Regions from separate parts of the Romboutsia sp. Marseille-P6047 genome, predicted to be linked through region 2. Evidence: riboswitches for the same ligand, from Rfam matches in the RefSeq annotation. Region 2 holds a riboswitch; each other region holds the start of a gene.
What was found. Region 2 has a riboswitch for cobalamin ahead of EIH23_RS14930 (cobyric acid synthase). Riboswitches for the same ligand answer to the same signal wherever they lie in the genome.
Positions count from the first base shown of each region.

Region 1: linked by a shared signal. The riboswitch ahead of asnB (asparagine synthase (glutamine-hydrolyzing)) and the one ahead of EIH23_RS14930 (cobyric acid synthase) in region 2 are both predicted to bind cobalamin.
Region 3: linked by a shared signal. The riboswitch ahead of cbiQ (cobalt ECF transporter T component CbiQ) and the one ahead of EIH23_RS14930 (cobyric acid synthase) in region 2 are both predicted to bind cobalamin.

Region 1 is NZ_UWOT01000016.1:39,387-45,049, reverse strand. Features, by position in the region: gene EIH23_RS13760 (DUF1846 domain-containing protein) at 1-843, shown strand, start outside; gene dinB (DNA polymerase IV) at 1,098-2,192, shown strand; cobalamin riboswitch at 2,240-2,435, shown strand; gene asnB (asparagine synthase (glutamine-hydrolyzing)) at 2,652-4,493, shown strand; gene EIH23_RS13745 (Crp/Fnr family transcriptional regulator) at 4,563-5,207, opposite strand; gene nadA (quinolinate synthase NadA) at 5,384-5,663, shown strand, end outside.
Region 2 is NZ_UWOT01000020.1:4,124-9,786, reverse strand. Features, by position in the region: gene cbiB (adenosylcobinamide-phosphate synthase CbiB) at 1-158, opposite strand, end outside; gene EIH23_RS14935 (cobyrinate a,c-diamide synthase) at 160-1,524, opposite strand; gene EIH23_RS14930 (cobyric acid synthase) at 1,553-3,070, opposite strand; cobalamin riboswitch at 3,218-3,406, opposite strand; gene EIH23_RS14925 (histidine phosphatase family protein) at 3,430-4,035, opposite strand; gene cobS (adenosylcobinamide-GDP ribazoletransferase) at 4,054-4,827, opposite strand; gene cobU (bifunctional adenosylcobinamide kinase/adenosylcobinamide-phosphate guanylyltransferase) at 4,830-5,390, opposite strand; gene cobT (nicotinate-nucleotide--dimethylbenzimidazole phosphoribosyltransferase) at 5,413-5,663, opposite strand, start outside.
Region 3 is NZ_UWOT01000004.1:279,470-285,132, reverse strand. Features, by position in the region: gene EIH23_RS06325 (AAA family ATPase) at 1-388, shown strand, start outside; gene EIH23_RS06320 (nitric oxide reductase activation-like protein) at 404-2,176, shown strand; cobalamin riboswitch at 2,239-2,427, shown strand; gene cbiQ (cobalt ECF transporter T component CbiQ) at 2,551-3,240, shown strand; gene EIH23_RS06310 (energy-coupling factor ABC transporter ATP-binding protein) at 3,242-4,060, shown strand; gene EIH23_RS06305 (BMP family lipoprotein) at 4,220-5,236, shown strand; gene EIH23_RS06300 (ABC transporter substrate-binding protein) at 5,473-5,663, shown strand, end outside.

The DNA of each region.
Region 1 (5,663 bases), on a different contig from region 2:
GAAGCAGCTACTGTAGATTTAAAGGATGTTAACATGATAGATTCATTCCACCTTGAAAGATATGGTGAAACATCAGTAAACTACAATAGAGACTTAGAATTATTCCCAGTACTTAAGAAAATAATAGAAAAAATAACTGGAAAAGAATCTATATTCCAATCACCAACAGATATGGGCGTTAATAGGGTTGGATTTGGTATAATAGATGATGAAGTAGTTAGAGAAGCTTCTAAGCAAGAAATAATAAGAAGATACTTTAAAACTGCATGTGAGTATAAAAAAGGTCAATTTGATAAAGATGCATTTGACACTATAAAGTTAATAATGGAACAAGTTGGATTAAAGCCTGAAGATAGAAAGGTTGTTACACCATCTAGAGAATACAGTGCGAAGTTAAAAGAAACTGCAGAAAAAACAGATAGTTGCTCAGTTGTAGCATTAGAACTAGTTGATGGAACGATACTTACAGGAAAGAGTTCAAATTTAATGAATGCAAGTGCAGCGGCAATATTAAACGGAATAAAACATTTAGCTAATATATCAGATGATATGCATTTATTATCTCCTGCAATTTTAGAACCAATTGTAAATTTAAAAACTAAAACATTAGCAAGTAGAACTCCAGAATTAAGTTGTGAAGAAATACTAATGGCTTTAAGCGTAAGTGCTGTTACAAATCCAACTGCTCAAGCAGCTGTGGAAAAACTTCCAATGTTAAAGGGATCTCAAGCTCATTCAACTACAATATTAAGTAAAACAGATGAACAAACATTTAGAGAACTTGGCATAGATGTGACTTGTGATCCAGAATATCCATCACAAAACTTATATTACGCTAACTAACAAAATAAAAGTATAGAAAATCAGACCATGCTACAATAGTAGAATGGTCTTTTTTAAATATAAAATACAAAATACAAATAAAAATATACATAAAAATAAATTTACGGTTATCAATAAGGAATAAATACTTAGTTCCTTGGAATACTTATTTTAAATGTTTTTAAGGGATTTTGCAAGAAAAACTTTTAAAAATACAAAAAAAATATTTTATAATAATTATTAACTTGAATTTTTAAGTGGAGGTGATAGTTTGGATGGAAAATAGAAAAATAATTCATATAGATATGGATGCATTTTTTGCATCTGTAGAACAAAGAGATAATCCGTTGTTAAAAGGAAAACCGGTAGTAGTTGGTGGACCTCCAGAAAGTAGGGGAGTTGTTACAACATGTTCATATGAAGCAAGAAAATTTGGAATACATTCAGCTATGCCATCTAAAATAGCTTATAAAAGATGTCCTTATGCAATATTTGTGTATCCTAGATTTGATGAGTATCGTAAAGTATCTAATCAAATAAGAGAAATATTTCATAGATATACAGATTTAGTGGAGCCATTATCATTAGATGAGGCATATTTAGATGTTACAAACAACAAGAAAAATATAAAGTATGCAACAACTATAGCTAAAATGATAAAAAATGATATTTTAAAAGAAACTAATCTAACAGCATCAGCTGGAGTTTCATATAATAAGTTTTTAGCTAAGCTTGCATCAGATTATAAAAAACCTAATGGTTTAACTGTTATAACACAAGAGGATTCTCAGGAATTCTTAGATAAGCTTCCTATAAATAAATTTTTTGGTGTAGGAAAAGTAACTGGAAAAATACTTAAAAATATGGGGATACAAAATGGATATGATTTAAGGCAATTAAATATTTATGAACTAGAAAATATTTTTAAAAATAGGGGATATCTATTTTATCAATTTTCTAGGGGTATTGACTATAGACCCGTAGAGCCTTATAGAGAGAGAAAATATATTGGTTCAGAGACTACTTTAAGCCAAAACTTAAGTATTGATGAAGAAGAGGTTACTAATATATTAAGTGAGTTATGTGAAGATGTTGCATATAGATGTAAATATTCAGATAAGCTAGGAAAAACAGTTACATTAAAGATAAAGTATGAAGATTTTACTCAAATAACTAGAAGTATAAGTTTAGAGCATCCTATAAACACTAAGAAAGATATTAGAATTAATGTATATAATCTGTTAAAAAACCTAGAAGATAATAAAAAGCAGATAAGATTATTAGGAGTTACACTATCTAATTTAGTAGATAAGGAAGTTGAAGCTGGCAATATAACAATATTTGAATATATGAATAATTTAAAAAAATAGTAATTTTAGCTGTTGAAAAATAAAAGTATAGTAAATATAATTAAAGTATAAATATAAATTATTAAGGTGTACAAATGAGTACTTAAAAGGGAATATGGTGAAAGTCCATAACAGCCCCCGCTACTGTAAGAATGACGAACGCTTGAGAGTTTGGAGACTCTAATTCCACTGGTGTATACTGGGAAGGATAAGCTATTAGGTTGAGTTCAAAGTCAGGAGACCTGCCTAAAATTAAGCATTAATCTTTCGGAGGGAGAGAATATGTAATATGAGGGTTATTTTTATATAGATATATTTTAAAGTACATATTATATATTTTGAGAACCGAGAGATATTGGTTCTTTTTTATTTTATATATTTATATTAAAAAAACTATTTAAGAAAAAAATACTTTCTATAACATTAAGCCTAAGCATACATAAAATAAAGTATGCAGTTTAAGTTTAAGGAGGAAGGCTAATGTGTGGAATATCAGGATGGTGTAACCTTAATGACAATATAAAGGATTACACAAATATAGTTGAGAATATGATATCAACCTTAAGATTTAGAGGTCCTAACTCTGAAGGTATAAAGACATATTCACACTCTATTATTGGACACAAAAGATTAGCGATTGTAGATCCAACAGGTGGATTACAACCGATGAGTAAAACTATAGGAGATAGAGAATATACAATTTGCTATAACGGAGAGTTATATAATACTGAAGAGGTTAGAGATAGATTAAAGGAAAGAGGATATACATTTGATTCATATTCAGATACAGAAGTTCTTTTAACAGCATATATAGAGTTCGGTGAATTGTGCTTAGATTATATAAATGGAATTTATGCATTTGGAGTATGGGACGAGTATAAACAAGAATTATTTTTAGCAAGAGACCCACTTGGTGTAAAGCCATTATTTTATTCTTACAAGAATGGGAACTTAGTTTTTGGATCTGAAGAAAAGGCATTACTAACTCATCCATTAATTAGTCATGTTGTTGATCGAGATGGATTTTTAGAGTTAATATCACTAGGACCTGCTAGAATCCTAAATAGTGGTATTTTTAAAGATATAAGAGAAGTTCCACCAGCACATTATTTAAGATTTAATAAATCAGGCATAAAATTAAAAGAGTATTGGAAGCTTCAAGCTAAAGAACATGAGCATAACTTAGAAGAAACTAAGAAATATGTAAGAGATTTATTGATTGAAGCAATAGAGGGTCAACTTGTAAGTGATGTACCTGTGTGTACTTTTTTATCTGGTGGATTAGATTCTAGTATAATATCAAAGGTAGCAGCAGATGCTTTCAATAGACAAGGAAAAGAAACACTTAATACTTTTTCTATAGACTATACAGATAATGAAAAATATTTTAAGAAAAGTTATTTTCAACCAAACTCAGATTCATATTGGGTAAAGGTTATGGCAGAGTATATCGGAAGTAATCATCATGACGTAGTTCTTGATAATGTAGAACTTGCGCATGCTTTAATAGATGCAACTATGGCATCTGATTTACCAGGTATGGCAGATATTGACTCATCCTTAGACCTTTTTTCAAGAGAGGTAAGTAAACACGCTACAGTTGTTTTATCTGGAGAATGTGCAGATGAGGTTTTTGGAGGGTACCCTTGGTATACTAGAGAATATGATTCTATAGAAATTTTCCCTTGGGCTACCACAATTGGTTATAGGAAAAATGTATTAAATGATAGTTTGAAGTTGTTACCAATAGAAGATTATGTAAAGCAAGCATGTAGAGATAGTATAGCTAAGGTGCCTAAGCTTAATGGAGAATCAAAGGAAGATTCAATAATGAGAGAATTATCATACTTAAATCTAAAATGGTTTATGATAACTTTATTAAATAGGAAAGATAGAATGACTATGCATAATAGTTTAGAAGGTAGAGTACCTTTTGCAGATAAAAGATTAGTAGAATATGCATTTAATATGCCTAAGCATATAAAACTGCTAAATGGAAGAGAAAAAGGACTGTTAAGAGAAGCATCTAAAGGAATATTACCAGAAAATATCGTTGAAAGAAAAAAAAGCCCTTATCCTAAAACTCATAATCCAATATACACAAAAGAAGTATGTAAGATGTTAAAGAGAATATTAGATGATAAAAGTTCCCCTATTCATCAAATTATAGATGAAGAATTTGTAAAAGAATTAGTTCAGACTGGTGGTTCAGCATTTAACCAACCTTGGTTTGGACAATTAATGACAGGTCCTCAAGTTATAGCATATTTAATTCAAATAAACACTTGGATGAATCTTTATAATGTAGACTTACAATTATAGATAGAATGCTAAAAATAGCTTAATTTTATACAAATATAAAGTATAAAATTAAGCTATTTTTGTTTTAAGTTAGTCCATCAGAATATCTTCCAAAGCCTCTCTATCTAGTATCTTTATTATGTTTTTTTGATAATCTATTAATCCTTCATCTTTCATGTTAATTAATTCTCTTGAAAGTGAAGGTCTAGGAATTCCAAGTGATTCAGAAAGCTTTTGTTTTGTCATGTTTAATTTTATAAAATTACTTTTTTGGATGTTAGATTCTTGTATTAAAAAGTTGCATAGTTTTTGTTTAATTGTGCTAAATGATAAACCAGTTATAGATTTATTTAAAGTTATTATCTTATTAGTTAATTCATTTAAAAATAACTTCAAGAAACTAGGGTGGCTAGTACAAAAATAAATAAAATCATATTTATCTATAAACATTACCTCGCTATTAGTTGATGAAATAACTGTAGCTGGATAAGAGTTAGCATCAGAGAATGCAATTATTTCTCCGAATAAATAGCCAACACTAAATGAAGAAAGATGAACTACTTTGTTACTAGTTAAAATTCTTTTTATATCTATATTACCACTTAGAACTAATCCAACCTTATTACATGGTGAATTTTCGATAGCAATAATATCATTCTTATCATATTTAACTATACTATAGTTTACATCTCTAAAGAATTCTATTAATTCTTTTTTAGTTTTATTTTTTAGCATTTTATCACCTATATCTTATATATAAAAATTATATATTATTTTATACCCAACTAATATATATAATATCTTAAAAAAATAATTCTATAAAGTAATTAGTTTATATTGAAGATTAAAATATCAAATGATACAATGGATTTACAGGTGTATATACAGATGAAAGGTTAAGGGATTTATTTATGTCAAATGATTTAATAGAGAAAATAAATAAAATAAAGGTAGATAGAAATGCTATTATACTAGCTCATTATTATCAACCACCAGAGATACAAGATTTAGCTGATTATGTAGGAGATTCATATTTTTTAAGTGAAATAGCAAGAGATTGTGATGAAGAAGTAATTGTGTTTTGTGGAGTCAAATTTATGGGGGAGAGTGCAAAAATATTATCTCCAAATAAAAAAGTCTTAATGCCTATAATAGATGCCGGATGTGCTATGGCTGATATGGCAAATGAAA
Region 2 (5,663 bases):
CCTATTTTTATATCTCTATCAGTTTTTGCTATTTTTCTAATTCTTTTTTCTATAAATTTTATAAGATTTCCTATGTACCTTACTGGATGTGGAAAAGAATAAGGATCTCCTACTATTAAATCTATTATATAACCAATATAAATTGATAATATATTCATATTACTTACTTCCTCTATTTAAAAAGTTTTCTATACATTCTAAGTTATTATAAAAATGTGTATGTAAATATGTGGCTAGAGTGTTGTTTTTACTATATCCACCTTCCCACTCATCAATAATTTTTCCAGCTCTTTCTTTTCTCATTATATAAGCACAAGGTTCATTACTTTCAAATATAGAATGATGAAACTCATGCCCCTTTATAATTTGATTTTTTTTAGCTAATATAGTATCTTCTTTTGCTTCACCAAAACAATATCCAAATCTTTTTAATGATGATGTCATTTTACTTGTTCCCTTAAATATTCCTACCATATTATATTTCTTATTCTCATTATCTAGCATATTTTCACCTAAATACATAAGTCCTCCACATTCTGCATATATAGGAATATTTCTTTCATGTGCTTTCTTTATTGAGTTCCTCATATATTCATTTTTATCTAATTCTTCACAGAAGATTTCTGGAAATCCTCCACCTATATATATATAATCAGCTTCTGGAACTTCTTTATCTTTTATAGGGCTAAAGAATTTTATTTTTAATCCTAATTTATCTAATAACTCTATATTTTCTCTATAGTAAAAATTAAAAGCTTTATCATAAGCAATTGCTATTGATTTATCTTTTACCTTATTATTTTCTATAAATTCATCTAAAGTAAATTCACTTTCTACATTCTCTGTTTCAGATATTTCAATTATTCGATCTATATCTATATACTTTTCTATTTCATCAGCTAAATTATTAAATTTAACTTTTAATGAATCTATTTCTACACTTGGTACAAGACCTAAGTGTCTTGATTCTAGAGAAAATTCTTTATTTGGAGGAAAATATCCTAATACCTCTACTTTTGCATAAGTTTCTATTGACTCTTTAAGTATTTCATAGTGACTTTTCGATTTAACATTATTTACTATAACTCCACCTATTTTTATATTTTCATCTAGCATTTTATATCCAAGTACCATAGCTGCTGCAGATGCTGCCATTGCTTTCGCATTTATTACTAATATAACTGGTGCTTTTAATAACTTTGATGCATATGAACTTGTACAACTATCTAAGTTTATTCCTAGCCCATCATATAGTCCCATAACACCTTCTATTACACTTATATCTGCATCTTTTGAAGCTTCATTTAATATGTATTTCAATTTTTCATCATCTAACATATATGAATCTAAGTTTCTTGAATTTCTTCCTGTTATAAATGTGTGATATGATGGATCTATATAATCGGGACCTACCTTGTATGGTTGTACTTTCATATTCCTTTTTGTAAGTGCTTGCATTATTCCTAGAGAAATTGTTGTTTTTCCAACTCCACTGTTAGTACCTGCAATTAATATTTTTTTCATATATTTCACCTGACCATTATTATATTTTCTAGTCTTTCATTATTTCATAAATCTTTTCTATATCTAAATGTTCTCTTAAAAAATCAGCTAATTTATCATATTCTTTTTCCTTAAATTCTTTATATGAACTTACCTTACTATCTAACTTATCTAAATTTTTCATATCTCTTATATTATTTAGTAAAGTTCTAGTAAATTCTATCTCATCAAATATTCCATGAATATATGTTCCAAATACATTTCCTTCTTCATTAACACTTCCTTCAGTGTAACTTACATCTTCACTTAATTTTTTAGTTATAGTATTCAAATTGCTTGTACTACTTCCTCTATTAGTAACTCCCATGTGTATTTCATAACCAGTTATCTTTTTATTTCCTAGATTTCTTAGATATCCATTTTTATTCTCGCATATAGATGCCTCTACTTGTGTTGTTGTTTTTTGAATCTCAAATATAGTTTCTGTGTCTAAAAGCCCAATTCCATCATATTCTTCTATTTCACCTTCTACATGGTACGGATCTTTTAGTTTCTTACCTAGCATTTGATATCCACCACAAATACCAATAATTAATTTACCTTTTTTATGTAGAGATTTTATTTGTTCTTCTAATCCATTATCTCTAATGAATTTTAGATCATCTATTGTACTTTTACTTCCAGGTATAATTACTATATCTGGATTTCCTAAAGATTCTCCATAATCTACATATCTTACACTTACATCCTCTTGAGTTTCAAATATATGGAAGTCTGTGAAATTTGACATATGAGGAGTCCTTATTATCTCTATATTAATATCTCTTGTACCAACTGATTTCTTAAACCTAGTTGTTACACTATCTTCATCTTCAATTTTTATATCATTATAAGGAAGTACACCTAATACAGGAACTTTTATAATGTCTTCTAACATTTTTATACCATCTTCTAAAAGTTCTTTTCTTCCTCTAAATTTATTTATAATTACACCTTTTACTCTTTTTCTTTCTTCTTCATCTAACAAAAGCATTGTGCCTGCAAGTGATGCAAATACTCCACCTCTATCTATATCTCCAACTATTATCACAGGAGTATTAGCAATCTTAGCCATGCCCATATTAGATATATCTCTTGACTTTAAGTTTATTTCGGCACAACTTCCTGCTCCTTCCATAACTGTAATATCATATTTATTATTTAATTCCTCAAAAGTATCTTTTAGCACATCCATAAGCTGTAATTTATAATCGTGATATTCAATTGAAGACATATTTCCAACTACTTTACCTCTGACTATGACTTGACTTTTATGATTTCCTGAAGGTTTTAACAAAATTGGATTCATATCTGCTATTGGTTCAATTCCACAGGCTTCTGCTTGTGAAACTTGTGCTCTTCCCATTTCAAGACCTTCTTTAGTTATAAAAGAATTTAAGGCCATGTTTTGAGATTTAAATGGAACTACACTATATCCATCTTGTTTAAATACTCTACATAATCCTGTTACGATAGTACTTTTGCCAACATTAGAGGCTGTACCTTGCAGCATTATTTTTTTGCCCATTATTTCACTTCCTTTTTCTTATAATTTAAAATAGGGCTATTAGAAATCTTATATTTTACAGAAAATTAAAAAAAGTCCGAACTTTCCAGTTTTCGGACTTTTTTTATTTCATAATATATCAAATAAAAGCTTCACCCCGAAGACTCTATTGTAAAATTATCTTAGGCAGGTCTCCTGGCTTAACTTCATCCTACTCCTATAACCTTCCCATCAAATTTGACAGTGGCTTATTATAATAGTTTCGTCGGTTTCACAGTAGCGGGGGCTGCAAAGGCTTTTACCTTTTTCCCTTTTAATCTCTTCTAGATGATAAGAACCTAAGTAATCTCATATTCGATTTTAATAACTTATTAATCTATTTATCTTAAGAAACTAGTATTATTCATACTATTTATTACAGTAAATCCATTGTCAACTTCTAAAATAGTAACTGAAGCATTATCTATCCTAAAGTTCCAATGGTACTTATAAGAATTTGATATTAGGTAAGTAATTATATTTCTAATACTTCCTCCATGAGAACATATTAAAATCGTCTTACCTTCATTGTCATTTAATATACTTTTAATTTCTTTTACTACTCTTTCATAAGAATCTATCAAACTTTCTCCATTTGGATATTTATATTCATATCCATAATCTATCATTTTTTGAAATTCATCTGGATAATTAGATTTTATTTTGCTAAAACTCATTCCTTCAAAATCTCCAAAGCTGATTTCTTTTAATCTTTCTTTTTCTATTATCTCTAAATTTCTATTTTTTGCTATTTGTTCTACAGTATGTTTTGTTCTTGAAGACGTTGTTGTATATATTTTATCTATATTCTCATCTTTTAGATAATTAATGAGTCTTTTAATTTGAGCTTTTCCTTCTTCACTTAATTCACTATCTATATGTCCAGATAATTTACTATCCTTGTTATCTTCAGTAATGGCATGTCTTACTAATATTAATTTTATCATAAATTCTCCTCTATATAGCTAAACTACAAAATTTAAAGTCATATATATATATATTAAATATGTTAGCTCTGATAGTTCTATACTACATCCTAATATATCTCCAGTTACTCCATCTATTTTCTTATAAACATGTTTTTTAAATAGTATATTAAATATAAAAACTACTGGTACTGAAATTAATATACTTAAAAATAATATATTATTTGATGAGAATATTAATTTTGATATTAACCCTAATATAGCTATTGAGTATAATGTAGCTGTTAAAAACATTTTTGTTGAGCATTTTCCAATGAATAAGTTTCCTAATCCATTTTTTCTAGGAGTTACGGTTTTATATGTTAAGATTAGTACACCAAGCCTACCAAGCACAGGCATAAATATTATAAGCCATAATAATCCTTCATTTATAATACTATATATAAATCCTATTTTAAATAATAAAACAAACATTACTGATAAAAGTGAATTTGTTCCAAGCCTTGAATCTTTCATTATTTCTAGCATTTTCTCTTTATCTCTATAACTATATAGTGCATCAAATGTATCACCTAATCCATCTATATGTAATCCACCAGTAAGCATCACTGCACTTAATGTAATTATTAAAGAGCTTACAAATGGATCAAATAATATAAGAGACAATTTTCCTACTAAAAATTCTAATATTCCAAGCACTAATCCTACTAATGGAAAATAGTATAAAGATTTGTGAAACTCTTCATCAAATCCAACATTTATATTTATGGGAATTCTGGTCATAAATTGTAATATTAAAATAAATCTTTTCATAACTATCCTTTTATCTTCATAGGTATACCACTAACTACAAAATGAACTTCATCACTTTTTTTAGCTATAAGTTGATTTACCCTTCCTACAATATCAGAATATACTCTAGTAAGTTTATTTCCAGGAACAATTCCCATTCCTATTTCATTTGTAACCATTACAAAATATAAATCCGTTTTTTCTACTTCTTCAAGTAATTTTTCAACTTGTGATTTTATATATAATTCTAAAGCATTTATCTCATAAGTATCTGCACTATCTACATCAATATCAGAGTCAAACATTAAATTGTTAACTAACAATGTTATGCAATCCAATATTACTGTTTCATGCTCTTTAGATATATCTTTGATTATTGAGTGTATATCTTTAAATTTCTCATAAGTTTTCCATTCTGAAGGTCTACTATTTTGATGCTTTTTTACTCTATCTTTCATCTCATTATCAAATGGTATTGATGTTGCTATATATGCTGTTTTATTATTTCTATCTTTACATAGTGATTCTGCAAAATTACTTTTACCTGATCTTGCACCACCAGTAACTAAAATAATTTTACTCATATTAACTCTCCTTAAATTTGTATTATCTACCTAACATATCAATTTCATCATATGTAACCATATTCTTATATGTAAATGTACATGCTTCTATTATATTAAATGCTAAAGCTGCTCCACTACCTTCTCCTAATCTCATATCCATATTTAATACTGGACTTAACTTTATTATAGATAAAGCTTTTTGGGTTCCTGGTTCTGCAGATAAGTGTGATCCTATCATATAATCTCTAGTTATTGGATTAATAGTATATGCAAGTAACGCTGCAGCATATG
Region 3 (5,663 bases), on a different contig from region 2:
AAATGAGGCTTTGGTTTCTAGGTTTATGGTAATTGATATACCTTCTGTAAAAGAAGATAAATTAAACTTAATTTTATCTAATGAATTTCCAGATGCAGATGAGGATAAATTAAATCAATTTATAGGATTATTTTTAGATTTGCAGTTAAAATCTCAAAATGGAGAAATATCTACAAAATCTATAGATTTAAGAGGATTAATAGGATCATTAAAAGTCATAAGAAGAGGCCTTTCTCCATTAGAGGCAATCAATATGGGAATGGTAAGTAAAAGCTTTGATGTATATGAAAAAGAAATTGTTGGAGATGTCATTAGAACTAGAATACCAGAAAAATGGACTAGCGAAGATATATTTTCAAATAAACAAGTACATAAATTTAATGAGTAATATTTAGGTGATACTATGAAATGGGTATATAGTGATTATGATTTAGATAATAGAGTTAATAATATTGCTTGGACTATAAGTGGAAATTATAATGAACATATTGAAGTTTTAGAAAAAAATTACTCTTCAAAAGATGTATATTTATATTTGGGAATTATGGCTGGAGCTAGAAGAAAGTATGTAGATTGGAATATAGTGAAGAAGTATTTACCCAATAGAGTTAATAAAGGATATAATAAAGATACTTTATTAACTCTATTACAAGTAGTTTTAAATAACTTAGTAGAATCTAAGGTTATAAAGGATAGGCCTGGAATTGAAGATATAAGATCAAAGGCATATAAAGATATAATTAATGAATTTAATACAATATATAAAAATGATATTTTACAAAAAATTAAGTATATATTTATTTTAGAAGGTATAGGAAAACATCCTTTTGTAGATGGGTTAAGTAGAAGAATTATAAATGATATTAAAAATATAAACCTAGGTAATGAATTAGTAGAAATATTAAAAGATATAGATAAACTTTATATAAGATATTTTAATGAAATAAAACAAGATTTAAAATTAAGTGAATGTAGCCAAGATATAGACTTCAAAGATGTAGATATAGATTTTGATACATTTTCAGATTTTATGTATGATGAATTATATAGTGATGAGGAAGATTCTATAGAAAATGAACTTAACTCAATATCTTCTTCTATGCTAGTTGAAAGTATAGGAGAAAGGAAAGTTAATAGTGAGAAAAGTTCACTTAATAGAGTTATATATATCGATGAGGAAATTGCTAATAAAATTTATGATAAAATAGAATATTACTATGGAAAATCGTATTTAAATAAAAGTGAAATAAAAAGAATAGAAGTTAAAAATTGTAGAAATGTACATGAGGGATGTAGGGTGCATTTTACAGAAGGAGTTTTAAGATCAGAATGTAAAAATGTTTTTCAAGTTAAATATGTTACAAGACATAAAGAAAATAATTTGAAAAAGTACAGAGAAAATATAAGAGTGTATAAAAGAAGTATAAATAGATTAAAAGAAAATTTAATGAGGATACTTGTAGAAGAAAATATTACAGATAGAATTTATTCAGATTACGGGACTATTGATGCAAAAAGGGCATGGAGGGTTGGAAGAAGTAATAATACTAAAATATTTTATAGAAATATAGAAAACAAAAAAGGAAGATATGTAATTGACATATTGTTAGACTCAAGTGGTTCACAAAGTAGAAATCAGTATCAAGTTGCAATACAAGTATACATAATCTCTAGTGCTCTTACACTGGCAGGTATACCTAATAGAGTTAGCGCATTTTCTAGCTTTTTAGATTATACAATTTTAAAAAGGTTTAGAGATTATAACGACTCTATAGATAAAAATGATAATATATTTGAGTATTTTTGTTCTGGTAACAATAGAGATGGTCTTGCTATAAAATCTGTATGTGAAGGTTTATTAGAAAGGGAAGAAGAAAATAAAATTTTAATAGTACTAAGTGATGGAAAACCTAATGATGTTAAATTTGGTTCAAGTAAAGAACGAAGTATAAGAGGTGAAATATCTTATAAAGGTAAAATAGCTGTAAATGATACTGCTAAAGAAGTAAGAATTGCTAGACAAAATGAAATTTTAGTCTTAGGAGTATTTACAGGTAAAGAAAATGAAATTGATGCAGAAAAATTAATCTATGGAAAAGATTTTATATATACTAGAGACATAGAAAAATTCTCAGATATTGTTTCAAATTATTTAAAAAAAATTATAGAAAATTAAAAATATAAAAAAGGAATATAAATTATAATATAGAAATAGATATTAGTACAAAGATGTAAATTAAATAAAAAAGTATCAATAGGTTCTAACATGAATTAGATTAATAGGGAAAGAGGTGAAATTCCTCTACAGCCCCCGCTACTGTAAGGTGGACGAAACTTTTAAAAACCACTGTGGTATTAGTTACTATGGGAAGGAGAAGGAGTAGAATGAAGCTAAGTCAGGAGACCTGCCTATGATATTTTAAAATAACTTTTTCGGGGAGGAAAAGATTATGGTGAATCACATATCAGGTGATTTTATTATGAGATTAAAGCCTAACCAAATAGTTAGGCTTTTTTTATTTATAATATATACAGAAGGAAGATATTAATATGATAATAATTGATAAATATGCTTATTCAAATAAATTAATACATACAAATCCAAATATAAGATTTGCAGTAGGTATAATTTTTTTATTAGGATCTATGTTAATAAAAAATTTAATTATTTTATCACTTATTATTTTATTAATGAGTGTAATAATAGTTGGAATTGCTAAAATCGATATAAAGGGTTATATAAAGCTCTTGAAGATACCAATGATATTTTTAATTATGAGTATAACTACGACTCTTATAAATATATCTAATGATCCAAACTTACTAATTAAAAGCTTTTGTATATGTAGCAATTATATAGGTATTTCTAAAGAATCACTAAATATATCACTTCAAATATTATTTAGAGCAATGTCATGTTTGACTTGTGTTTATTTTATAATATTAACGATACCATTTAATCAACTTTTATTTATATTTAAAAGTTTACATATGCCAACTATAATTTTAGAGTTATCAATGTTAATTTATAGATTTATATTTATATTTTTAGAAGAAGTATCAGATATACGTAAGTCTCAGGAGTTAAGATTTGGATATACAAACCTAAAGACATCTTATAAGTCTTTTGGGCTTTTGGGAAATTTATTATATAAGAGAATGATGATTAGATATGAAGAGATGTGTATATCGTTAGACATGAAATTATATGATGATAGATTCTATATAGTAGGAGAATAGTATGTTTAAAATAAATAACTTAACTTATAAGTATGAAAAGGATAAACTAGCTTTATCAAATATAAATATGGATTTTGATAAAGGAGATATAATAGGGATAATAGGTAGCAATGGTTCTGGAAAATCCACATTATTTATGAATATGATGGGTATTTTAAAGCCAGATTTAGGAACTATATTATTTAAAAATGATATTATTAAATATAACAAAAAGTATCTATATGATTTAAGAAAAGAAGTAGGGATAGTGTTTCAAGATCCTGAAAAACAAATATTTTACTCTATGGTTTATGATGATATAGCATTTGCTTTACGAAATTTAGGTATAAAAGAAAGTATCATAAAAGAAAGAATAACTAAAGCACTTGAATCAGTAAATGGATTACATCTTATTGATAGACCTGTACACTTTTTAAGCTATGGACAGAAAAAAAGGGTAGCTATAGCATCTGTTATAGCTATGGAAAATAAAATGGTACTTTTAGATGAGCCAACTGCAGGATTAGATCCAATTAGTACTAGAGCTATAGTTGATATTATAAATAATTTAAAAAAGAAAGGTATAAAAATTGTTATTTCTAGTCATGATATGAATTTAATATATGAAATCTGTGACTATATATATGTTTTAAATCAAGGTGAAATAATTAGCGAAGGTAGAACAGATACTGTTTTTAATGATGAAAAAAAGATATTAAGAGCAGGTTTAGAGTTACCTTGGTTAGTAAAGCTTCATAATAACTTAGATTTACCATTATTTAGGACTGAAGAAGAGTTATATAAGTTTTGGAGTAAGTCTAAAGTAATAGTAAATCCTTAATTAGCCCTCAACCTATTTTATATAGATTAAATAAATAACCCTTAACCAAATTTGATGGTACCCTAGAATTTCTCCAAAGTTCTAGGGATATTTTGTATTTACAAGTGTATATACACTTGGTAAAATATAACATATAAACTGGGGTTTAGGAGGAATACTATGAAGAAAAAAATGAAATTATTATTTTTAATAATGCTAAGCGTAGTCTTTACTTTTGGGGTAATAGGATGTAATTCAACAAATAGTAATGATGCAGAGGCAGAAAGTACATATGAGTTTAAAATTGGTATTGTTCTTGGAGAAGGTGGTGCAAATGATCAAAGCTTCAATCAATCATCACTAGAAGGATTTGATAAAGCAAAAGAGAATCTAGGGGTTATAGGAAATTATTTAGAAGCAAACCAAGAGGCAGATTATAAGCCTAATATAGAGACATTTATAGACCAAGATGTAGACCTAGTGATAGGTGTAGGTTATACTACAGCAAAAGCTATGTTAGAAGCCGCTCAAATATATGAAGATAGAAACTTTGTAATTATAGATCATAATTATGAAGAGGAAGGAAAGGAAATTCCTCAAAATATGGCTTGTGTAACTTTTGATGAAAGAGAAGTTGCTTATTTAGTTGGATTAATAGCTAGCAATATGACGGAAACTAATAAAGTTGGTTTTATAGGTGGTATGAAAGATCCTAATATAACTAGATTTGAAGAAGGATTTAAAAAGGGTGTTAAAGATGGCAAAGAAGGAGTAGACTTACTATCTCAATATGCAAATTCATACGACGATGCTAGTTTGGGTAAATCTATAGCAAATCAGATGTATTCTAAAAATATAGATATTATATTTTCAGCTGCAGGAAATGTTGGTACAGGAGCTATAGAGTCAGCTAAAGAACAAAATAAGTATGCAATAGGTGTTGATATGGATCAAAATAGTTTAGCTCCAAATAATGTAATAACCTCAGCAATGAAAAGAGTCGACATAGGTGTATATGATATAATAGAGCAAGCTAAAGAAGGTAAGTTTAAAGGTGGACAAGTTACTGTATATGGATTAAAAGAAGGTGGGGTTGGAATAGCACCTACTACAGATATTAATGTACCAAGTGAGGTATTAGATATAATAAAAGAGCAACAAGATAGAATTGTAAATGGGGAGATTAAAATCAACTAGAGTATTTGTCGATATTTAAGACAAAATGTACCACGATATAAATTGACAATATTTTGACATGTGTGCCATAATTTAAGTATAAAATAAGTTCTTCTATGAAAGAAGAAGTAATAAATTAGAACCATGAAGGTTTTTATATGTAAAAGTAATTTTATGTGAGGATACATAATTTTATTAAAATACATATAAAAGCCTTTTTTTATGGAGAAATGTATCTATTATAAGGGGGAGTAAAAATGATACTAAAAAAATTAAGAAAATCTATTTCATTAATGTTAGTTTTATCACTTACAACAATATCTTTAGTAGGATGTTCTAATACTGATTCAAAGAATAATGATTCATCTAAAGCTAGTGCAGTAAGTGAAAGAAAGTCTAATAATGAGCTTGTAGTTGCAGTAGCAAGTGAGCTAGAAGCTGGGTTTGA